Regions from separate parts of the Clostridium kluyveri DSM 555 genome, predicted to be linked through region 1. Evidence: riboswitches for the same ligand, from Rfam matches in the RefSeq annotation. Region 1 holds a riboswitch; the other holds the start of a gene.
The links. A riboswitch is a leader RNA that binds a small molecule or an ion and turns the genes downstream of it on or off. The one in region 1 is predicted to bind cyclic di-AMP.
Positions count from the first base shown of each region.

Region 2: another riboswitch for cyclic di-AMP. It lies ahead of CKL_RS01535 (cell wall hydrolase); the one in region 1 lies ahead of CKL_RS03275 (cell wall hydrolase).

Region 1 covers NC_009706.1:656,784-669,397, forward strand. Annotated here, with positions in the region: gene CKL_RS03270 (methionine ABC transporter permease) at 1-311, shown strand, start outside; gene CKL_RS03275 (cell wall hydrolase) at 400-1,161, opposite strand; cyclic di-AMP (ydaO/yuaA leader) riboswitch at 1,168-1,307, opposite strand; gene CKL_RS03280 (DUF116 domain-containing protein) at 1,492-2,688, shown strand; gene polA (DNA polymerase I) at 2,774-5,416, shown strand; gene coaE (dephospho-CoA kinase) at 5,440-6,039, shown strand; gene CKL_RS03295 (lytic transglycosylase domain-containing protein) at 6,084-6,662, shown strand; tRNA gene CKL_RS03300 (tRNA-Leu) at 6,786-6,870, shown strand; gene CKL_RS21475 (hypothetical protein) at 7,550-7,675, shown strand; gene CKL_RS03310 (HTH domain-containing protein) at 7,678-8,193, shown strand; gene CKL_RS03315 (SDR family oxidoreductase) at 8,337-9,212, shown strand; gene CKL_RS03320 (manganese catalase family protein) at 9,266-9,838, opposite strand; gene CKL_RS03325 (spore coat protein CotJB) at 9,851-10,105, opposite strand; gene CKL_RS03330 (spore coat associated protein CotJA) at 10,108-10,329, opposite strand; gene CKL_RS03335 (spore coat protein) at 10,712-11,197, shown strand; gene CKL_RS03340 (lecithin retinol acyltransferase family protein) at 11,266-12,051, opposite strand; gene CKL_RS03345 (DUF4491 family protein) at 12,081-12,362, opposite strand; gene CKL_RS03350 (hypothetical protein) at 12,610-12,614, opposite strand, start outside.
Region 2 covers NC_009706.1:275,753-288,366, reverse strand. Annotated here, with positions in the region: gene CKL_RS01565 (MFS transporter) at 1-859, opposite strand, end outside; gene glmS (glutamine--fructose-6-phosphate transaminase (isomerizing)) at 1,133-2,959, opposite strand; gene glmM (phosphoglucosamine mutase) at 3,528-4,877, opposite strand; gene CKL_RS01550 (NAD(P)/FAD-dependent oxidoreductase) at 5,513-7,114, opposite strand; gene CKL_RS01545 (CdaR family protein) at 7,095-8,348, opposite strand; gene cdaA (diadenylate cyclase CdaA) at 8,315-9,178, opposite strand; cyclic di-AMP (ydaO/yuaA leader) riboswitch at 9,303-9,436, shown strand; gene CKL_RS01535 (cell wall hydrolase) at 9,438-9,962, shown strand; gene CKL_RS01530 (NAD(P)/FAD-dependent oxidoreductase) at 10,090-10,944, opposite strand; gene trxA (thioredoxin) at 10,994-11,311, opposite strand; gene CKL_RS01520 (tetratricopeptide repeat protein) at 11,397-12,614, opposite strand, start outside.

The DNA of each region.
Region 1 (12,614 bases):
AAGTGGATCCTGGAGTAATAGAGGCATCTAAATCCTTTGGGGCAAGTAATATTCAGATAATATTTAAAGTTATGCTAAAAGAAGCTCTTCCATCTATAGTACTTGGAATAACACTTACAGTTATAAGTGTAGTAGGATATTCTGCTATGGCAGGTACAGTAGGGGGAGGGGGACTTGGAAATGTGGCAGTAAATTACGGATATTATAGATTCCAGACTAATATAATGGTGTATACTGTAATAATACTTGTGATAATTGTCCAACTGCTTCAAACTATTGGGGATATAATATATAAAAAACTTAATAAATAAAAATATATAAGGCATAAGTAAATAAAATTATAGTTTTACTCATGCCTTAATTTTTAAAAATTAATTGAAACTATGTATAAAATTCATATTAATATACAAATACCATTTTGCCGACTCTTAAAGCAATGGGTTTTGACCAGAGCCAGGTATTTGTTGTACTATCATCAAAGTAATATAACGCACCATTTGTTGGATCAGAGCCATAGAGTGCTTCATAAGCAGCATTTTTTGAATCCTGAGAAGCAGATTTGTTTATCCATCCATTATATACAGGAGTGAATTGATAATAGCCACCTGATACTTCATATATTACATCTTTTATAGTAGATGGAAATCTTGAATTTTGAACTCGGTTAAGTACTACAGCAGCTACAGCTACTTTAGCTTTATAAGCCTCTCCTTCAGCTTCTGCAGTTACTAATCTGGCCAGTAAATCTAAGTCACTTTCACTATAAGGTACTATAGAACCTGAGGAGCTTGTACTCTTAAAAATCCAACCTGCAGGTATGTTTAATACTTCACCTGGATAAATATACTTGTCCACATTGCTGTTAGCTGCGATTAATGTGTTAAGAGCTATACCGTATTTTTTTGCTATTAAATAAAGGGTGTCTGAAGGTTTTACAGTGTATGTACTAGAATTCACATATAAGACTTGATTTGGATATATTTCGCTGCTTTTTAGATTATTATTTTTTATAATAGTGTCTACGTCGGTTTTAAATAGTATACTTATTTTAAATAGAGAATCTCCCGACTTTACTGTATAATTAGCAGCATATACCTGTGTAAAAGACAACATGGAAAAAGTTAATGCAAATAGTAGTGTTCTGATTTTTTTGAAATTCATAAATAGATATCCTCCCTAATTAGCCTACGAGGTTAGTTGACAGGTTCGGAGAGGGATTGTCCTACTTTTTAATAAAAAGATTCACCTCAAATATTGTTATCCCCCGCACTTGATTCCAGTTTTGGAAGTTTAGGCTTGTTTTATAGTTGTTATTTTAACAGCATTCTTATAATATATCCTTATTAAATTGATGGATATATTGGATTTAAAATGATCATATGGTTTATTGTGTAAAACAAATAAAAAGTAATGAAATAATTATAAAAGTGAAAACTATTGTTATGAATTCTAGTAAGAATATGTGTTAATTATAATTAGGAGAGAAAATGTATGAAAAATTATATAACTTATAATCTTAGAGATAAATTAAAACATTCTGATGAGTATTATAAATTTATACCTGATTTTTCAGAACAGGTAATACAAAAAATTAAAATTAGGGCAAATAATATAATAGAGGATTTTATGGCATATATTACAGAGTTTGATATAGAACAATTGGGAAGTAGGGAAGAATACCAACTGGAAATTCTGATTATGGGGGTTTTGTGGAATGTGTATTCAGAAAAATCTTTGGATTTACCTAAAATACCTCGTAAAACTTTATCCTTACTTTCAAGTATGAGACAATACTCCTGGATTTTTAAAAAGTGTATAGATAGTATAAAAGGGAAAATGGCATATAAATATCTTTTAAAAGGAAAAATCGATAAAGATATAGTTTATAATACACCCTGTATAGAAAATGATTTTGAAAAATTAATAATATGGCTTAAATGTACAGGAGAATTTAAATTTCAAGCTGGAAGAATGGAAATATGGAATTTATTTTTTAAACATAATAATAAGGAGTATGTACGTAATGCAGGTAAACTTATTGTTGAATTAGCAGATTGGTTTGAGAAAGAATCCATAGAAAAACTCGGTGGGTATACTTTAAATGTAAAAAAGTTTTTAATGAATGAATATAAGTTTTATGGAACGAGAGAAGATAATATTTTTTGTGGACGAAGAGAAGTTGAATATCATCTCAACATGGTGGGAGCAGAAATTTTAAATAGAGTCTTTAGAGATACATTTTTAAAAACAGAGGATAAAATAATATTTCTTCCAGCATGTATGTGTTTAAAGCCTTATAATACATGTAGAAGAAAAAAAACAGATAAAGGTTTTATATGTATGAGATGTTCTGAAAATTGTAAAGTTAATATATTAAATAGAATAGGGAAAAAGTATAATTTTAAAGTTTATATAGTTCCCCATGAAAGCAATGCTTTCTCAGGCAGAAAACATATCAGATATGGGGACATAGGTATTGTAGGCATTGCCTGTGTACTAAATTTAATAGAAGGAGGATTAAAGGCCAGAAATTTGAATTTGGTACCTCAATGTGTTATTCTTGATTACTGTGGATGTAAAAATCACTGGCATAAAAGTGGCATTGAGACAGATATAAATTATAGAAAATTGTTTGAAATTTTACAAATTCCACAAGGTGATATAATAGTAAGAAATTTAAAACAGTAGAGAGTAAATATAGTAAGATGTTATAATAGAGAAGCTTAAAAAATTTAATTTTTAGATATTTAAATAGAATTTTGGAGGTAATTTTATGTCTCGAGAAAAATTATTGATATTGGATGGACATAGTTTAATGAATAGAGCTTTTTATGCACTGCCGGATTTGACCAATTCAGAAGGGACTCATACAAATGCAGTTTATGGATTTATAAATATGCTGTTGAAAATGAAAAAGGAAATTGAACCCAGTCACATAGTATGTACTTTTGATAGAAGTGCACCTACCTTTAGACATGATAAATATAGTGAATATAAAGCCGGCAGAAAAAGAATGCCTCCTGAGCTGTCAGAACAGTTTCCTATAGTTAAGGAAATATTGGAGCTTTTATCCATAAATATTTTTGAAATAGATGGATTTGAAGCAGATGATCTTATGGGTACATTATCCGTTTTTGCAGAAAAAAAAGGCATGGAAGTATATATAGTTACAGGAGATAGAGATGCCCTCCAGCTGGCCACAGATTCAGTGAAAATTGTAATAACTAAAAAAGGTATAACACAAAAGGAAATATATGATAGAAATAAAATTATAGATGATTATGGAGTAACCCCTACGGAATTTATAGATGTAAAAGGGCTTATGGGGGACGCTTCGGATAATATTCCTGGGGTACCTGGTATAGGAGAGAAAACTGCCCTTAAATTGATAAAAGAGTATAAAAGCATAGAAAATGTACTTTGTAATATAGATAATATTAAAGGGAAAAAAGTTCAAGAAAATTTAAAAAATTATATGGAACAGGCTGTATTTAGTAAAAAGCTTGCCACTATTGTCACAGATGTTCCTATAGAACTGGATTTACAATCTATTGAATCGAAAGAACAATATAATGCCGAAGGCTTAAGAAAATTATTTGAAAAACTTCAGTTTAAATCCTTAATGGATAAAATACCTAAAGTGGAGGAACAGGATAAAATAGAAGTGGAAGATTTTCAGGTAGAATGTGAGGTTATAGATACTTTAAATAAAGTTCATAACTTTATAGACTCTTTAGAAGCTGAAGATATGAAAAATAAATTACTTTATATTAATTTCAAAGTTGTAGATGAGAATAGTTATGCTAAAAATTACATAGATAAGATATTTATAAATATAGGAGAAAAAAATTTTGAAATACACATAAAAGAAATATATGATGAAAATAAAATTAAAGCAGTGGAAACAGCTAAAATGTTGTTTGAAAATTCTAGCTTAAGTAAAGTGAGTTATGATGTGAAAGTACCTTGCAGTATATTGCATAGAATGGGAATAAAGCTTTTAGGCATAGAATTCGATATAAAGATAGCAGCTTATTTAATGGATCCGGCTAGGACCAACTATGAATTACCGGATATTATTAAGGAGTATCTGAATATAGAAATCTCTGAGGAAAGGGAAGATTGTTTTATAAAAGAAACATTGTTGTTTAGCAGGTTATACTCTACTTTAAAGAAGAAGATATCAGATTCTTCTATGGATAAATTGTTGTATGAAGTAGAACAGCCACTTACTTTTGTACTGGCATCTATGGAGTGTGAAGGATTTAAGGTGGATAAGGATAAGTTAACTGAGATGGAGGAGAAATTTAAAATAGAAATAGATAAGGTACAAAAGGAAATATATTTTCTCTCCGAGGAAGAATTTAATATAAATTCTCCAAAACAGCTGGGTAAAATATTATTTGAAAAGTTGGATCTGCCTGTCATAAAAAAGACTAAAACGGGATATTCCACTAATGCAGATGTATTGGAAAGATTACATGGTAAACATCCTGTAATTGAAAAAATAATCTATTATAGACAGCTTACTAAATTATATTCCACATATATTGAAGGATTAAAAGGAGTAATAGAGGAAGATGGTAAGATTCATTCTAATTTTAATCAAACAGTAACTACTACAGGGAGACTTTCAAGTACCGAACCCAATCTTCAAAATATACCTATAAAATATGAGATGGGAAAAGAAATAAGAAAAATATTCATACCAGATAATAGGGATTGTGTTATACTCTCGGCAGATTACTCGCAAATAGAACTTAGGGTGCTTGCCCATATATCAGGGGATGAAAATTTAATAAATGCATTTATAAACCACAATGATATTCACACTAAAACTGCATCAGAGGTATTTAATGTACCTTTGGGAGAAGTAACATCTACACAGAGAAGTAATGCAAAAGCCGTAAATTTTGGTATAGTATATGGTATTGGTGATTTTAGCTTAGCAAGGAATTTAAATATACCCAGAAAAGAAGCAAAATCTTATATAGATGCTTATTTTGAAAAATATCCTAAAGTGAAGTTGTACATGAATGATATAGTAAAGCAGGCCGAAAAGAATTTTTATGTTACCACCATTTTAAATAGGAGAAGGTTTATACCGGAGATAAAATCTTCTAATAAAATAATAAAAGCTCTAGGAGAAAGGTTTGCCATGAATACTCCCATTCAAGGAAGTGCAGCGGATATTATAAAAATAGCTATGGTAAATGTTTTTAATAGATTAAAAGATAATAATTTTAAAAGCAAGATAATACTTCAGGTTCACGATGAACTGGTATTAAATGTGTATAAAGATGAACTAAAAGATGTAAAAGACATTGTAAAAGAGGAAATGGAAAATGTGTTTAAGCTAAAGGTTCCTCTTGAAGTGGATATAAGTATAGGGGATAATTGGTATCAAGTTAAATAAAATAATTGAAGGTGGGGAAAAGTGTGATTAAGATAGGACTTACTGGAGGGATAGGTAGTGGAAAAAGTACTGTTTCTAATATATTGCGGGAGCAGGGTATAGCTGTAATAGATGCGGATATTATAGCTAGAGATGTAATGGAAAAGTATATTGTAATAACAGATAAAATAAAATCTACTTTTGGAGAAAAATTTATTGATGGCTCGGGGAAGCTGAAGAGAAGAGAATTTGGAGATTACATATTTTCAAACAAGGATAAAAAAAATATATATGAAGATATAATAATGCCTTTTATTAAAAAAGAAGTATTTGAAAAAATAGATGAACTGCATAAAAGAGGAGAAGAAATTTGTATAATAGATGGGGCTACTCTTATAGAAAGTGGATTCTATAAGTACACAGATATAATTATACTGGTATGGGCAAATAAGAAAACTCAAATATTTAGGGTAAAGGAAAGAGATCAATTGACAGAAAATCAGATAATTGATAGAATAAATTCTCAAATGTCCTTAGAAGAAAAGAAAAAATATGCTGATTTTGTATTGGATAATTCAAATACTTTAGATGAAACAAAAAAACAGTTAGAAGAAATATTGAATAAGATAACTATGAATTTGTAGGGGGTGGAGTGCCTTAATATGTAATATTTAAGGCATAAATAACATTGAAATCTAAAATGAAAATAGTAGCAGTGGTGTTAATAATAATAGCAATATTTAGTGCAAGAAGTGTGGTGAGATATTATTTTCCTTTAAAATATTCGGATTACATAGTGAAATATTCTAAAGAATATAGTCTGGATGTTTATTTTGTAATTGCTGTAATTAAGACAGAAAGTAATTTTAAAAGATATGTAAAATCAAATAAGAATGCCATAGGTCTCATGCAGATAACTCCAGATACAGCTAAATGGGCGGCAGAAAAAATGAATATAACTAATTTTAATGAAGACATGCTATATGATCCGGAATTTAATATTAGAATGGGATGCTGGTATCTAAATGATTTAAAGGCAGAATTTAATAATGATATGAAGCTTGTATTGGCTGCATATAATGGAGGAAGAGGAAATGTGCAAAAATGGCTAAAGAATTCGGAACATTCCACGGATGGAAAAAATCTTGACTATATACCTTTTCAGGAAACAGATAAATATATTAAAAGGGTAGAGGTGAATTACAGAATTTACAAATTTTTATACAACAATACTTTAATGAGTATATTAGCAAATATATATTATTAAATTTTAGTTGACAGCATTATCAAAAGTGATTATAATACTATTGTATGTTAGGTCAGTAAATACTAGGTGTTTTAAGTTATAAAAATTAAATAATGCCTTTATTATTTTAATAATATGAATAATGCGAAGGTGGCGGAATAGGCAGACGCACTACTTTGAGGGGGTAGCGAGTAACATCGTGTGGGTTCAAGTCCCATCCTTCGCACCAAAGAGAGTACTGAGAAGCAGATTGCTTCTTTTTTTTATATCACAAACCAACGTTTTTTTAGTTTTTTCATACAGAAGGAAATAGCAAAACTTTCTTAATTTACTCCTACTTCAATAATTTTAATTTATATTTACTTTTATTTTCATAGAATTTTATTATTAGCAAATAAGTAGTGTAAATTTATATATGTTATTATATTGAATATATAGATGATATTGGCTGAACAAGATTAAACGTAAGCATAAAAGCATGAGTTGCATTCCGATATTTTTAAGAAGGCACACCTATATAGCTCTAATGATTACCCTACCATATCTCACGGAGTACATATCTATGTCTCTACATTCCTTCGTTCTGCATTTTAGAGCAGGTGCTAGCATTAATCCTCGTATATTGGGTCAATTAAGCCCTGGGAGTTTGAACGTACTTTAACCTCGCTCCTAATATATTATGGAAGAATTTCTGTTGCTTAAGGGCGGTTGTATTTTTACAGTTTCCCGTGTTTTTTATTTAAGGGGAAATGAGAAAATCCCTGTACCCAAAAGTTATAAAATATTATTTTACCAATCTTTAAATTTTTTAATTATAAATACAAATTATGACATTATTTTTACAAATTGTATATTAAAATGTATTTAATATAAATTATAATAATTATTAGAAATTAAGGAGGAAAAAAATGATGAAAAAAAGGTTAGCTAGTGTTTTATTTGGGATAATTATGTTATTATCTCTGCCTATTACAACTTTTGCTGGAGTTATTCCGGTTGCATATTGTGATCACACAATTGTTTGGACAAGCTAGCTATGGAGTTTTTTGATAAGAATTATAATGGAGATGATAAATTAAGAGGGGATATACAATCTTTGATTGAAAACAATCTAATTACATTAGAATCTTTAAGCAAAATAATTGGAATAGATTATCTTTGGTTGAAAGATTATATGGATAAGAAAAACAGCTTTAAAGATTTTTACACTAACAGCATGTACTCATGTGAAAATCAAAAAGATAAGTTAAATGACTTACCTATTTTAACTCCTAGCTCTTTATCAAATTTAATTTTTATGTTATCAAATGGAATATCTATGATAAATGAAGATGAGCGAATTAAAGGTGTAATAGATGTATTAGTAGATGACTTTAAGATTAGTTATAAAACTTTAGCTATATATTCAAAACTTGAATTAGAGGATATACAAAGTTTTATAAAAGATGGTAATTCTATTTCATATGAAAAAAAGTATAAGTTGGCAGTAGCAACCCTATTTTTACATTACTTATTTAAAAAGTCACCAGATATCAGAGTTCATAAAGATTGAAAAACCAATATGTTTTAAGGACAAAAAAGAATATCCTTGAATGGGTATTCTTTTGTTATTTATTATATTTTATGAATGATATTTCTACAGTTACCAATACTATTGTTAATTGATTTTAAAATAGTATAGGAGGATTATAACATATGAATAATGAATTTTACTTAAACTTTCCTAAAGCTGTTCCAGAGCAAACTCAAAATAAACATCCGGGTATAGAATCCCAAATGAATCCCAGACCTGTATTTGAAGATCCAAATTATAAAGGCAGAAATAGGCTAAAGGATAAGGTTGCATTGATTACAGGAGGAGACAGCGGCATAGGAAGAGCAGTTGCTGCAGCTTTTTCAAAGGAAGGTGCTGATTTGGCAATAATTTATTACGATGAGCACGATGATGCCAAATACACAAAAGAAATTGTTAAAAAAAATGGGAGACAATGTGTGTTGCTTTCAGGAGATATTTCAGATGATAATTTTTGCAGAAGTGCAGTGAAAAGTGTAATGGATAAGTTTAGTAAGATAGACATATTAGTAAATAATGCTGGAGTACAATTTACCCAAAACAGCATTGAGGACATAACAAATGAACAGCTGGAGAGGACTTTTAGAACTAATATATTCAGTATGTTTTATCTTACAAGAGCGGTGTTGCCTCATCTGAATCCCGGAAGTTCTATAATAAACACCACATCCATAACTGCTTATGATGGCAATGAAACACTTTTAGATTATTCTTGTACAAAAGGTGCCATAGTATCTTTTACTCGTTCCATGGCATTATCTTTGATAGGTAGAAACATAAGGGTAAATGCAGTGGCACCGGGACCCGTGTGGACTCCTCTTATTCCATCATCCTTTAGTGCTGAAAAGGTAGGTAAGTTTGGTTCAAACAGTCCTATAAAAAGACCTGCCCAGCCAGTAGAGATAGCGCCGGCTTATGTATTTCTTGCCTCAATGGAATCTTCCTATGTTACAGGTGAAGTTATACATATAAATGGAGGACAATTTATAGGGGGATAAAAAGTTAAGGGTTAAGGGAAAATTATCCATAACCCTTAACTTATTAGTTAGTATTAGAAGCACTTTTTGGTATCCATGAGATCCTGTACTTGAACCAAAGCCTCTCCAAAACGTTGAAAGTGAACGATTTCTCTGGCCCATAAAAATTTTAGGACATCTATTATATCAACATCATCTGTTAATTTTATTAGATGTTCGTAAGTTGTTCTGGCTTTTTGTTCAGCGGCCATATCTTCATGAAGGTCTGTTATAGGATCTCCTGATGCCTGAATATATGCAGCTGTCCACGGAACACCATTGGCATCTGTAGGAAAAGTGGCTTTGCCATGCTGGGTATAGTGAGAAGCTAGTCCTGCTTCTTTAAGTTCATCTATAGTGGCATCTTTTAGTAGCTGGTATACCATTGTAGCTATAATTTCAACGTGAGCCAATTCTTCAGTACCTATATCTGTAAGTAATCCTTGGGTTTTACCGGTAGGCATAGTATAACGTTGATTCAAGTATCTAATACCGGCACTTAATTCCCCATCGGGACCTCCGTATTGGGCAACCAGATATTTTGCCATTTGAAGGTCTTTACACCTAATATTCACAGGATGTTGTAATTTTTTTTCATAAATCCACATATACACTACCTCCTACATGTCAGATTCCCAAGGCCAGGGTTCATTTACCCATGTCCAGGGGTACTGACTTTGGGAGAAGCCAAAATTAAATAGAGCACCAAAGTTTAGTTCATATTCTCTTATAAGTTTCATAAGCTGTTTTGAGAATGTATTGAAGTCTGATAGTGCTTTTTTGTTATCGGGAAAGTTATCTAAAAATATACTTAAATCTAATGTAGCAAATTCTAATTGACGAATTTTATTCAGTAAATTTTCGCGATTATCCATACTTATTTTCCTCCTATACAATCTTCATTTTCAGGGTAAGGCATAGCAAGATTTGGGAATATAGTACCTTTTTTTAATGCAATGTTTAAAGGAAGTAGGCCTATATAGGGCTGCATAGGAACATATGCTCTTGCGAGTCTTCTACCCGAAGAATGAGGAAGATTAGAATTACGCATAAACTGGGGATTTACATAGGGGATAAATCTTGAATACAATATTTTCACCTCGTATATTCTCTCTACAATGATAATATATTCAAAGCTGTAAATTGTGTTAACGTAAATTATTTCAAAGATATATCTTGAAAAATTTATTAATATAGAGGTTTTAAATATATTGGTTTAATGATATAATCATGTTAAATGATATATTATAATGACTAATTTAATAAATAAGTTTGTGTAAACTCCTATAAATGTTTTTCACTATATAACTTGTGTACCCTCCAATTTATATATTTATTATTTACCAGGAGTTTACATAAATCTTTCTATATATTATACGATTAAGTAACTCATATGGCTTCAAATAAAATATATTTTATTTGAAGTTTTTTTTGTATAAATTTATTGATGGGGATACATAATAATTTTGGAGGTGTTTTTTATGTCGATGAATTTAGCTAATTCGGTAAGTTTAAGTAATAAGGAAAGATCATTATTAGAAGATCAGAAGAGTCATGAAGCTATGTGTATACAGAAGTATACCAATTATGCTAATCAGGCCAGGGATTCACAGTTAAAACAGTTGTTTTTAAATAATGCTTCAATAGAGCAAGAACATTTGAACAGTATTAACACTATTTTACAGGGTCAGGTGCCTGATACAAATAATAAACAAAATACAAACAATATAAATTCAAATATGAATAGTTCTTCTTCATCTGCAGGAAGCCAGGTTTCTGATGCGGATATGTGCAAGGATATGCTTATGACAGAAAAGTATATTTCGGGTACATATGATACTTCCATATTTGAATTTAAAGATACAAATGTTCGGAATGTATTAAATCACATACAGAAGGAAGAACAACAGCATGGGGAATCTATCTATAAATATATGGAAAGCAAGGGATTATATAGTATTCAGTAAAAAGTGTTTAGGCTTAAAGTGGTGATTTAATTGAGAGTTATGGAAATATATTTCATAACTCTTAATTTTTATTGTAGGTTTATACCAAGGGATGTAAGTATTTTTATTTGAACCATTTCTTTTTCAGATAAATTTTCTAGTTGAGGGGATTCTGAATTGTTTGTTTTACACCATATAACAAAATGCTCACAATTATTTTGTAGTAAATTATAACTTCTTTCTCCCAATCTTGTTTTTGCCTTTTTTACAGTTTCTTGAGAGTTAAACGGCACAGCATTTTCTATATTTAAAATAAAGTAAGTACCTTTCTTAAAATAAGGTTCCATATCTGTTTCCTGTATTTTAGCGTCTGCGGCATTACCTGTACTGCTGCAGTAATGAATAACTTTGTTATTACCTATGTATATTCCCATATGATCGTACTGGTACTCCATAAATTTACCAGTAGTTCCCACTATATCTCCATATTTAGGTTCTCCTATAGATTTAGATACTTTAATTTGTGTATGCTTTTTTACTTTAAAATATAATGTGTTGTTTTGGCTTATTTCGATAGAGATGGTGCTGCTTTCATGAAATCCATCTATAGGGGGATTTATCATAAGGGTTTTACCATCAACGCTTAAAAATACATAGGTATAAATATTATTATTATTTTCATCTTTTATGGAAATATTTTTTATACTACTAGAGTTTAATTTAGTTTTATTATCTAGGGGAATTTGAATTTGACTGTATTTATAAATATAGGTTATTTGATTTTTAAATATGTAATTTCTATATATTAAAATTGAAAGTAAAAATATAACTACAGCCAATAACCCTATTAGTTTTATAAAAAAATGTTTATTCATGCTTAACCTCTGATCCTTTAAAATATATATTAATTATTTTTTTTAGGAAACCAACCTTTTTCCACTCTTTTTTTTTGTTTGAATAGCTCTAATATTCCCCAAAGGAAAGTGAATCCTAAAATTCCTAAGAATGCAGATAGTATAGTATTCTTTACCATGGTAGAAATCAATATACTGAGAATGCTTATAATCAGGAATATAGGCCATATACGTACTCCTAAATAATATTCACCCTTTATTACAGCAACATGACCAATACCTGTTAAAAGTAATACAAATAATCCTATAATAAATCCATAGTAATTAAACATCTAATACCCCCTTGAAATTTATATGATATAATGACTTTATATGTACAAGTACTGTAAAATTTTATCCGAACATGGTAATTAGCTAATACTCCCATCTTCTTCAAAGTGGGAGGTAAGAACTGCTTGAGTACTTGGATAAGTTTTTCTCCTAAAAGATAACGTATTCTAAGTGCTAAAGACACTAAGAATACTGTTAATAAGGTTCAGATGGAAAAAAGCATTTCTTATAAGCAAATTCCACTTGAATCTAAG
Region 2 (12,614 bases), 380 kb from region 1:
TTGCCTGAAGAAGAAAAGCTACAAAAATAAGACTCTTATTCTTATATTTTTTAAGCAAACTAGCAGTAAGAAAATAAGTAACTATCTCAGGAGCAGCATCGAAAAAGTACGTTAAGCCAAGGCTTAATGCTCCACCACCATAATCCTTAACGAGGACCCCCAGATAGTTGTATATTCCCATGTATATAAAATTATACGTAAATACTATGATTAACATTATAATAAAAGGTTTGATTTTAAGGATCTGAGTCAGTGCTTCCTTTATAGAAACATTAGGACTTTTGTCTCTCATATTTTCTATATGCCTATCATCATTTATGTATATAATTATCAAAGTAAACATAACAACCGCAGCAATATACAAATAGTATATGTTCCATCCAAACTTCGAAAGAAGCAATCCGAGAAGTGCTCCCGAAAGGCCATAACCTACAGAACCAAAACCTCTGATCTTTCCAAAATTATTTTGCTCTCCATATGCTTTTAATGTACTGATACACCAGGTATCGAAGAGTGTTGATGCACCTCCTATAAAAAAGCCCCACATAGCTATTAAAAGGCATACTTGCCAATTTAACCTGGCCAAGGGTAGCCCTGCAGCTATGATTAACCCAATGCTGATTGATGACAACATAATTTTTTTTATACATCTTAATTTATCTACAAGATATCCTAAAAAACTATGGCCTACAAGCATTGATACACTATAAAGTGTTACTGTTATTCCGATTTCTTCCTTATGAAAACCGATCTGTGATATGTACATTGTATACATTCCGCCGACACTAATTATCATACCCCAGTATATAAACGCAAAAATTCTAAGCTTATTAAAATCTTTATGAATTATAATCCTCATCTCATTTCAAAACTGATATGTTATTAAAAATTGTAGCAGAAAGATTTAGAAAAAGAAATAGTTCAATACTTTAAATAATAATTATTTTTATAAGCAGCAACATAATACTCTAAATATAACAAAAAGCTAGGCATTCTTAATTTAAAATGTCTAGCTTTATATACTTTCATATTTTTCCCAATACTAAATATCTAAGTTTAGTATTGACATTCTATTTAATTCTGATTCAACTTTCTTTCAAAACTACAACAAACTTTACTTAATCCATTACCTTTACTCCACCGTAACTGACTTGGCCAAATTTCTTGGTTTGTCTACGTCACACCCTTTTTGTATAGATATATAATATGCTAAAAGCTGCAGCGGAATTACTGAAACTACCGGTGCTAATATATCCATTACCTTTGGCAGATATATTACAGAATCCACTGTTTCCTCAATTTCATTATTTCCCTCCGATGTAAGAGCTAAGACCTTAGCTCCCCTTGTAGTCACTTCTTTAATATTACTTATCATTTTCTCAACTAATTTTTCCTGTGTAGCCCCTGCAATAACTACAGTTCCATCTTCAATAAGTGCTATAGGTCCATGCTTTAGTTCCCCTCCAGCATAAGCTTCCGAGTGGATATAGGATATTTCCTTTAATTTTAAAGAACCTTCTAAAGCAACTGCATAATCAAGTCCTCTTCCCAGAAAGAATAAGTCTTCTTCTTTAAAAATCTTTGCTGCAAATTCATGGATTGCTTCTTTATTTCCTAAAACTTCTTCTGCCTTTATAGGAAGCCTAAGCAGTTCTCTTTTTATTTCATCTATCTCTTCTTTACTAATAGTATTTTTATTCTGTGCAAAGAAGAGAGCTATTATATAAATTGCAATAAGCTGAGTTACATAAGCTTTTGTAGAAGCAACTGCTATTTCAGGACCTGCCCAGGTATATAGAACATCATCCGCTTCCCTGGATACAGAACTTCCCACTACATTGGTTATGGCAATAACTCTGGCTCCACGAGCCTTTGATTCCCTTAAAGCCGCCAGCGTATCTGCTGTCTCTCCCGACTGACTTATAATTATCATAAGTGTTCTTTCATTTATTATAGGTTCCCTATATCTAAATTCAGAAGCAATATCTACTTCTACCGGCATTCCAACTAACTTTTCAATTACATATTTTCCAACTATCCCCGCATGATAGGCAGTTCCACAAGCTACTATATATATTTTATCTATATTTTTAATTTCATCCTTTGTTATCTTTATATCATCCAAAGTTATAGGCTTATCCATCATAATCCTAGATGTCATTGTATCTTTAATAGCTTTTGGCTGTTCATGAATTTCTTTCATCATAAAATGTTCAAACCCACCCTTTTCAGCGGCATTTGCATTCCAGGTAACATGATATATATCTTTTTTAACTTCACTGCCATCATCTGATAAAAGTTTTACACCGCTTTCAGTTATAACTACAAACTCATTGTTATTTAAAAGATATATCTCTCTGGTATGATTCAATATAGCAGGTATATCTGAAGCTATATAGTACTCACCTTCTCCAAGGCCTACTATAAGAGGGCTGTCCTTTCTTACTGCAACCAATTTCCCTGGCTCCTTTGAACAAATAACTCCCAGTGCATAACTACCTCTTAATTTAGATACAGCTTTCATAACTGCCTCAACTAAGTCTCCATTGTAAAAATAATTCACTAGCTGTGGTATAACTTCAGTATCTGTTTCAGATACAAATTTATATCCTTTAGAAATAAGCCACTCCCTAAGTTGTGAATAATTTTCTATTATCCCATTGTGAACTACACTTATTATTCCATCCTGACTATTGTGGGGATGCGCATTTAAATCTGAAGGTTTGCCGTGAGTTGCCCATCTGGTATGACCAATTCCAACTATGCCTTTTAGTGGATGTCCTGACAATTTTTTTTGAAGATTTTTAAGCCTTCCTTTACACTTCATTACATTAATATGATCATTATCTATTATAGCAACACCTGCAGAGTCATACCCTCTATATTCCAATTTACTTAATCCTTCAATTAAAATAGGTGATGCATCTTTTTTTCCAACAAAGCCAACTATTCCGCACATACTAATCTTCCTTTCATATTTAATATAATAAACTTAAGCATAGTTTTTCAATAAAGCTCCAATATTAACTATTGAATACAAAAATCACAATCAAATAAAACCTGATTATTATCAAAATTTTAAACAGGCAACTATGCTATTTAAAACCAGTTATAAGGCTTTAATTTATTAAAGGTTTTAACACCAGGCTGATATTGTACCAAAAATCACTTTTTGGTTTTACCAGCTGTTAACGGTAGTGCGATACCGTGGGGCACCCGCCGAAGATTCGATACTCCCCATCCTCGTCAACTCAAAGTAATTTATACATTTAAAATAATTATATGTATTTTATTTTAAAAAATCACCTGAGTTCTGGCGCTTTTTATGCTTACATCTTATAATAAAATATACACCTTCCTTCAAAAATATTACAGCATTAAAGCTATTAACTTATTATATTCTCTTCACTTATTTTTTGTCAACTAATAATTTACACTTTATAAATCTTTCTAATTCATAAAATGTACACAAATAAAAAAACACACTGTCAAATTTTATGACAATGCATTTTATTATTTTAACATTACTAATTTAATTTAACTTCAATTAACTCCGCTAAATTATGAGCCATTTTATCTATTTCACCTTGTTCTTCTCCTTCTAACATAACTCTAACCAAAGGTTCCGTTCCTGAAGGCCTTATTAACACTCTTCCACATCCGTGCAGTTTCCTTTCTATTTCCTTAATCTTTAATACTATTTCTTCATCTTCCATATATATCTTTTTCTTATCATCAGGAACCTTGGCATTTACAAGAGTTTGGGGAAGATTTTTCATCATAGAAGCAATATCAGATAGTTTTCTACCACTTTTTTTAACTATACAAGCTATTTGCAGGGCAGTAATTAATCCATCTCCCGTTGTATTGTAATCCAGCATAATTATATGTCCAGATTGTTCTCCCCCTAATTTGTATCCTTCTTTTCTCATCTCTTCTAGTACATATCTGTCTCCCACCTGAGTTTTTATTGTATTTATTCCTTCTTCTTTTAATGCTATATCAAAACCAACATTACTCATCACAGTGGATACCACTACATTCTTATATAACTTTCCCTGATTCTTTAGATGTTTTGCTATTATAGCCATAATAAAATCTCCATTTATAAGATTCCCTTTTTCATCTATCGCCAAACATCTATCTGCATCTCCATCAAAGGCAAGTCCCATATCATAGCCTTCTTCTACTACAGTTTTCATGAGATTTTCTGGATGTGTTGAACCACAATTGTGATTTATATTTATTCCATCGGGTTCATTATTTATAACCTTTACTTTTGCTCCTAATTCTTGAAAGGCTTTCACAGAAGTTACATAAGATGCTCCATTTGCACAATCCAATACTACCTTTAAATCTTTTAAATCTGTATCTATAGTAGACTTAGCAAATTCTATATAGGCTTTTCTGGCCTCTCCTGTTTCCATAATTTTTCTTCCCACTTTCGATCCTATGGGGATAGATACATCCTTAAAATTACTTTCAATAACATATTGTATTTTGTCTTCTAACTCATCTGATAGCTTATATCCTTTACCATTAAAAAACTTTATTCCATTATATTCCACAGGATTATGGGATGCTGATATAACAACTCCTGCATCTGCATTATACTTTCTAGTTAAATAGGCAACTGCCGGAGTAGGTACTATTCCAACACAAATAGCTTCTGCTCCTATAGAAAGGATGCCCGAAACTAATGCATTCTCAAGCATATCTCCAGATATTCTAGTATCCATTCCTACAAGTATTTTAGGTTTATGGCACCTACCTGTCAGTACATATGCTCCTGCTTTTCCTAATTTATATGCTAATTCTGGAGTTAACTCCTTATTGGCAATTCCTCTTACCCCATCGGTCCCAAACATTCTATGCATATTAATACCTCGCTTATTAAAAGTTAATTTTCTTTAATTAAAATATCCATATTATATTATATTATATTAAAAATATTTCTACAATGTAATTTAAATCTATTGATTTACAGTAATATAAAAATCCCATCAGACTGTCCTATTAATTATCACAGGGTAAAATAGAACAATTTGATGGGATTCTTATGCAAGACTTATTTATTAAAATTTTTATTATATAGATAGCATATTAATTAAAAAATCCATTCAAAATTCACAAATTCTTTACAGTTATAGAATTAAAATTATATTATACAAATTGTTAATATATAAACAATCTATTTTAAATCAACATATCACAGCTAAAAAATACAACCCACATATAACCTTAAATCATAAAAAATTTTCCATGATTTAAGTTAAGTTACATTTACTTGTAATATATATTTTATAATTTTCAATGCCTCATACTTATATTGGCATTATCAATTATTCATATTGTTAATATGTAAACAATCTGTTTTCTTTAGTATATCATGTTTTATAAATAAATGGAATACAAAATAACATTATTAAAACAATTTTTTTAATTTTGAAGTTCAAAATTTATTGCTATTATATATTTGACTGTAATACCTTCTTATAAAGGCTATTTTACATCATTTATCAAGACTGCTATAAGTTTTTATTATATTTTCAGCCACTTTTAATCCATCCACTGCAGCAGATACTATACCTCCTGCAAATCCTGCCCCCTCACCACAAGGATATAATCCTTTTACTGAAATACTCTCCAAATTAGTATTTCTGACTATTTTAACCGGTGCAGATGTTCTAGTTTCAACTCCTATCATAATCCCGTCCCCTTCTGAAAACCCTTTTATCTTTCTCTCAAAATTATTAAATCCTTCTTTCAATGACGAAGTTACCTTTTCAGGAAGGCACAAATTTAAATCCCTAAATTCATATCCTGGCTTATAAGTTGATTTTACATCTCCCAGTTTATAAGTTACTTTGTCTTTTAAAAAATCTCTAATTAACTGTACTGGAGCAATGTAATTTCCTCCTCCAATATTATAAGCCAAATTCTCATAATGCCTTTGAAATTCTATGCCTTTAAGTGGAGAACTTCCCGGGAAATCTTTTTCTCCCACAGTTGCAACTATAGCAGAATTTGCATTATTTGATGCCCTATTATAATAGCTCATACCGTTAGTTACAAGCCTGCCCTCCTCAGAAGCTGCAGCTACTACTTCTCCTCCAGGACACATACAAAAACTGTAGACACCTCTTCCTTCTTTACTTTTATATACTAATCTATAATCCGAGGCTTTCAATTTTGGATGACCTGCAAATTTTCCATATTGATTTATATCTATCATGTATTGGGAATGCTCTACTCTAACCCCTATGGCAAATGCTTTAGGTTCCATAAATACATCTCTTTCGTAGAGCATTTTATATGTATCCCTCGAACTGTGTCCAATAGCCAATATTAAATTATCACAAGAGATTTCACTGCCATTTATCACCACAGCTCTTAATTTTTTATGTGCTATAATCAAATCTTCTAATTTACTTTTAAATAGTATTTCTCCTCCTAATTCCAATATTCTATTTCTTATATTTTTAACCACTATTTTTAAGTTATCCGTTCCTATATGGGGCTTGCCACTATATATTATTTCCTCTGGAGCTCCATATTTCACAAAAGTATCTAAAATAAAATGACACTTTTTATCCTTTATCCTGGTAGTGAGCTTTCCATCAGAAAAAGCGCCCGCTCCTCCTTCTCCGAATTGTACATTAGATTCAAGATTTAATTCTCCGGTATTCCAAAATTTATTTACAGTTAACGTCCTTTCTTCAATTTTTTCCCCCCTTTCTATTACCAAAGGTTTATATCCATTTTCTGCCAGTAAAAGACCTGCAAACATACCTGCAGGTCCTATTCCCACAATTATGGGCCTGGTTTCCATTTTTTTTGTGCCACAAATTAATTTATCCTTTAAACCTTGCTCTTCTATTTTTATATCTCTATTTTTTAATTTCGATACTATTTTTTTTTCATTCTCACAGACTATTTTCACTGAATAGTTAAATTTTATATCATTTTTTTTCCTGGCATCTATAGACTCTTTAAGTATTTTAAAGTCTTTAATATATCTACTACTTATCTTCAGCTTTTTAGCAGCTTTTGCTTTTAACTCATCATAACCTTGATCAAGACTTATATTTAAATTATTGATTACTATTGGCATTTTGTCCCTCCGGTGTTTTTTTACTAACTTGTAACTTAACATTTTGTATATCCTGAGATACTAAAGATACCCCCTCTGGAAGAGATATAACTACTCCTGCAGTTTGTTCTCCTTCTGTTAAAGAACTGGCATCTACATAACAGGATATGCTATTTTCACTTAAATTATTTATAATACTTTCAGAGCCAGAAACTACTACAGATACACTATTAGAACTTAACTCTGCTGTATAAGCATCATTTAAATTTTTAATCTGTATATTTAAATTCATTTCCTTCTGAGAAGTTTTATTAGAATTATTTAATTCACTTGAATTTATTTTTAATTTCACCACTCCAGTACCAGTAACCAGTTTTACACCTTGCGGCACTATCAACTTTGCCTGAATGTTTTCTTCACTTTGAATTTTACTTAAATCGATAGATTCCGTATCTATTCCATTTATATCTTTAATAATCCTTTCCTCTCCTGCTATATCCACTTTTTCTGGTTCTGCAGTTATTGATTTACTAATATCTGAAGTATTATTCTGCAATTTAATATTTATTGGAACAGTTTTTATTTTAACAACAGGTATAGTAACCTTAACAGAAGATGGCTTAATAACTACATCCCCTAATACATTGGCTGATACATCCTGTGCCTGTAGTGCTAATGAAGTATTTATATTTGAGGATGCAGATTTTAAATCATAACTTCCTATAATCGTTTTTACTTTGTTTATTACATCTCCCGCCCCACTAATTTCTACCTGCTGTATTTCCAATATAGGTTCTAATGCATAATATCCTTCTTTAACTTTCCCTTGTGACACTGCTTTTATAGAAAAAGTTTTTTGTTTTAATTCATCTAATTGAATCTTTATCCATAGATTTTCATTATTAATAATAGTTATATCATCAGGACTTTTTTTTACTGATACAGGTACAGTATTTTCCCCTTTTTTCATAACATAAGAATTAAAATCTGACTGCAATTCAAAATCAGCAGCCTTGATAGAATATAAATCGGAAGCATTTCCTTTTACAAGAAGAGATACACTAAATTCTTTTTTTCCAACTTGTACAAGTTTTGATTGAGCAAGTATATTTTTGTTGACTATAGTTACAGGCACCACAATTTTTCTTTCTACTGTAGGATTCTCTATATTGTATATATATAACCATAAAATAAATGCTGCAACAACACAACATATTTTTATTAAAATTTGATTTTCTTTAATTTTTCCTTCCACTCAATCACCTTCTCTCTCCATGTAGATTTGCTCTGAAATCTTTTTTTCATTATAGCAGTAAGAACTTTTTTTAATCTATCTTTTGTATAATTTCTCATGAGCTTTCCATTGGCCACAAAAGAAATTATACCAGTTTCTTCTGATACCACTATAACCAAAGCATCAGAGTTTTCCGATATTCCAATTGCCGCTCTGTGTCTTGTTCCTAATTTTTTATTTAATTGATTATTATTTGTAAGGGGCAAAAAACAACCTGCTGACACTATTCTATCATTTCTTATTATAGTTGCCCCATCATGTAGAGGAGTATTTACCACAAATATATTCTCTAAAAGTGAAGAAGATATTACTGCATCTAACTTTGTTCCTGTATTTATTACATCACCAAGACCTGTGACCTGCTCTATGACAATAATAGCTCCAGTTTTACTCTGCGATAAACTTTCTACAGAAGTTACAATTTCTGTTACAACCTTTTCCATTATCTCCTCATCCGCCAATATATGCTTATCGTTAAAAGCCGTTCTTCCTAAATGCTCAAGCGCCCTGCGAATTTCCGGCTGAAATATAATTACAATAGACAAAACTCCTATAGTTAAAGTTTTTGTAAGTATCCAATTAAGCATCACTAAATTGAAAAAACTACTTATAGGTATAAGAAATATTATAAGCATAATTCCCTTTAAAAGTTGCTCTGCTCTAGTCTCCTTTATAAGCATATATACTTTATAGAGTATATATGCTACTACCAGTATATCCATAATAGATGTTATACTTATATTTTTTACTGAATTAACCGTTAGCTGCAATAGCTCCACTAATTTCACCATCCTGTTGTTACTGACATCTATATTAATTATATACCATTTAACATTGTTTATATGTCTGCAGTACTTATTTTAATAAATTTTTAATAAAGTATATTTTTTAGTATTTTATTTTACTAAGTGGGTACAATATCATTAGCCTAAGTTTTATAAAAAACACGGGGAAACCAGTACTATTTTGGGGTGAATCGTAATTTATTACGTAGGTTATGCCTTTTCCGAACCCGTCAGCTAACCCCGTCGGTAATAAGGAGGATATATTTTGAAAAAATTTTTTTGTTTTATAATTTTTTCGTTATTACTACTAACACTCTCTGTAAAAGTAAGCGCAGAGGAAGCTAACAATGATAATTCTATGTTATTTAATCAGCAAGACGAGATTGTGCAGGTATTTAATTACTCTAACCAAAAGATATACATAACTCAGGATGACGTGGACCTAATGGCTAAAGTGGTTTATGCCGAAAGTAATTCTGAACCTTTTGAAGGCCAGGTAGCTGTGGCATCTGTAATATTAAACAGAGTGCAATATCCTGAATTTCCAAAGACAATACAAGGCGTCATAAAACAAAAAGGAGCTTTTTCTTGTGTAAAAAATGGAGATATAAATGTAACTCCAAACCAAAATAGCTACACTGCAGTAGCGCAGGCATTAAAAGGAGTGGATCCCACAGGAAGATCTACTTTCTTTTATAATCCAAAGATAGCTACATCAGAGTGGATGAAAAATATTAATAAGAGAAATATTAAATATATAGGAAACCATGTGTTTTTTGTAGTAAATTAAAAAAAGGGTTGTGCAAAGCAATTTAACAATTGCTCTTCACAACCCTTCTTAAAATATATAAAAGAAACATCCATCATCATTCAACTCTGATGCCTCTTTCCATAAAATCAAACTTTAAACCAATATTTTATTTATCCAGATATGAAACAGCATTAAGTGCAGCTATCTGTCCCTGACCTACAGCTTTCATATACTGATATGGTTTTCCTGTACAATCCCCTGCTGCAAAACATCCCTCTATATTTGTTCTCATATTTACATCTACTTTTATATGCCCTGTTTCTAGGATAAGTCCTGGCATAAGCTGATCTGGTGCAATACTGCTTTTCAATACAAAAACTCCATCTGTACTTATTGATTTATACTTTAGAACGACTCTTTCTACTTTATCTGTACCATATATCTCTAAGACTTTATCTTGTATCACTTCCACATTATCTTTTAAATTAGGATTTTCCCTATATACAGGTATATAATATACTTTACTTGCAAGTTCACTTACATAGTTGGCTTCTTTTTCCGCTTCTTTATTGTAACCAATAACAGTGACTGTTTTATCTTTATAAAGAGGTGCATCACAGGTTGCACAATAGCCTACTCCTCTGCCTAGAAATTCTTGTTCCCCTTTTAAAGGTTTTGTATATTCTACACCTGTAGCCAGTACAACTGCCTTTGCCTCATACATCTTTTCATTAACTGCAAGAGCAAAATATTGTCCCATAGCATATATAGAATTTATTTTTTCAAATGTTATGTTTATTCCCATAACATCCAAATGATTTTGGAATTTACTTTTTAACTCCAATCCTGTTATATCTGGCAATCCAATATAATTGCTGATCTTAGGAGCCTTGATCAATTTATCGCTAAGTTCTTCATTGCCAAAAATAATAATATCTTTATTCCTTATCTTAGCATTAATAGCTGCAGAAATTCCGGCAGGGCCACTGCCTATTATGGCAATATCATATCTATGTTCCAATTAACCTCACCCCCTAATGCATTTTTGTTCCAATTATAAAACACTTTTATTATATGTGTTTTTCTAAGACATCTTTTATTGTATCTTTAGGCCTAAAACCAATAAATTGTTCCACTACACTTCCATCTTTGAACACCATTACAGTTGGAATACTTCCAATTTTAAATTGAGCTGCTGTAACGGGATTCTCATCTACATTTATCTTGAAAAATTTAGCTTTTCCTTCTAGTTCACTAGCAACCTCTTCTATAACAGGTGAAAGCATTTTGCAAGGACCACACCATGAAGCCCAAAAATCAACTACCACTGGAGTTGATGATTCCTTAACAGATTCTGAAAAATTTATATCTTTTATTTCCTCTACCATTTTTCACCCTCCTTATACCCCGTAGGGGTATGTTTTTTAATTATATTGTATATTATATTATTTCTCACGTCAACTTTTTTAGTCCTTAATTTATTAAATTATTTATTTGTGAATTATTATAAATAGATTCAGGATAAGTGTTTACTAATTTTTTAGCATAGCTTTTAGATTGTTCCATATTTAAATTCTTATATATGACAGCAAGCCTATATAACACCGTTTCTTCATAACTTCCATCAGAAAAACTACCATCATATTCTTCATAATATTTTATAGCTCCTTTTAAATCTCCCGATAAATCGAAAGAAGTTCCAAGCATATAAATTATATGAGGATATAATTCATTTCCTGTTCCAAATTCATAGGATTTTTTTAAATAAGTCTTTGCATTATTATAATCTTTATTTTTTAAATAGTTACACCCTAAATTATAAAAATAAACACATCCTTCTGTAGTTAAAAGCTTGTATGCCTCAGATAGCAAATTTTCCTCATTAGAGTTCAGTTTATTACTTCTCCAGTTCATAACCTGTACATACATAGAATCATAATCTTTATTTTTTATATAATTTTCCATATCTTCAAGAGGAAAAGTCTTCTTTACATTTTTATCAATTTTCCCATTGACATTTTCAATTTTTTTATTATTTTCATAATTTATATTTTGTGCTTTCATGGTTCCTGTATTAAAAAATTTTATAAAACTTACAATTGATTTATTGCCCCTATTCACAATTAGAAATATACCACAAGCTATTAAAATACCAATAAAGGAAATACAACATACTTTTCTTATATTATTTTTTTTGCTTATTATATCCACGTTTTCAAGCAATTTTATATTTTCTTTAGCCTCAATATTTTTAACATCCAGCTTAAGTACATTGTTTATCTTCTCCAAGGCTTTAGCATATTGACCTTTCTTCATATAGCACAATGCACTGTAATTATTTATATTGATGTAATTAAAATCACTTTCAGTACATTTTTCTAATAATACTAAAGCCTCATCTATTTTAAATTCCTCAATTAATCCTAGAGCTTTTTTATAGAATTGAATTTTCTCATTATCTTTCTTTGAACTCTCAAGATATTTTTGGGCAACTTCATCCCCATTAACCTGATAATTCATTTTCCAAAGCTTCTGTGCCTTATCCAAATCACCTTTTAAATATAACAAAAGCCCTTTAAGATTAATTGATGCTTTATTTTTTATATCTATAGATATACTTTCCTCACATAACTTTATGGCAGCATTTATATATCCGTTATTATATTTATTTAAGGCCTTATTATATATCTT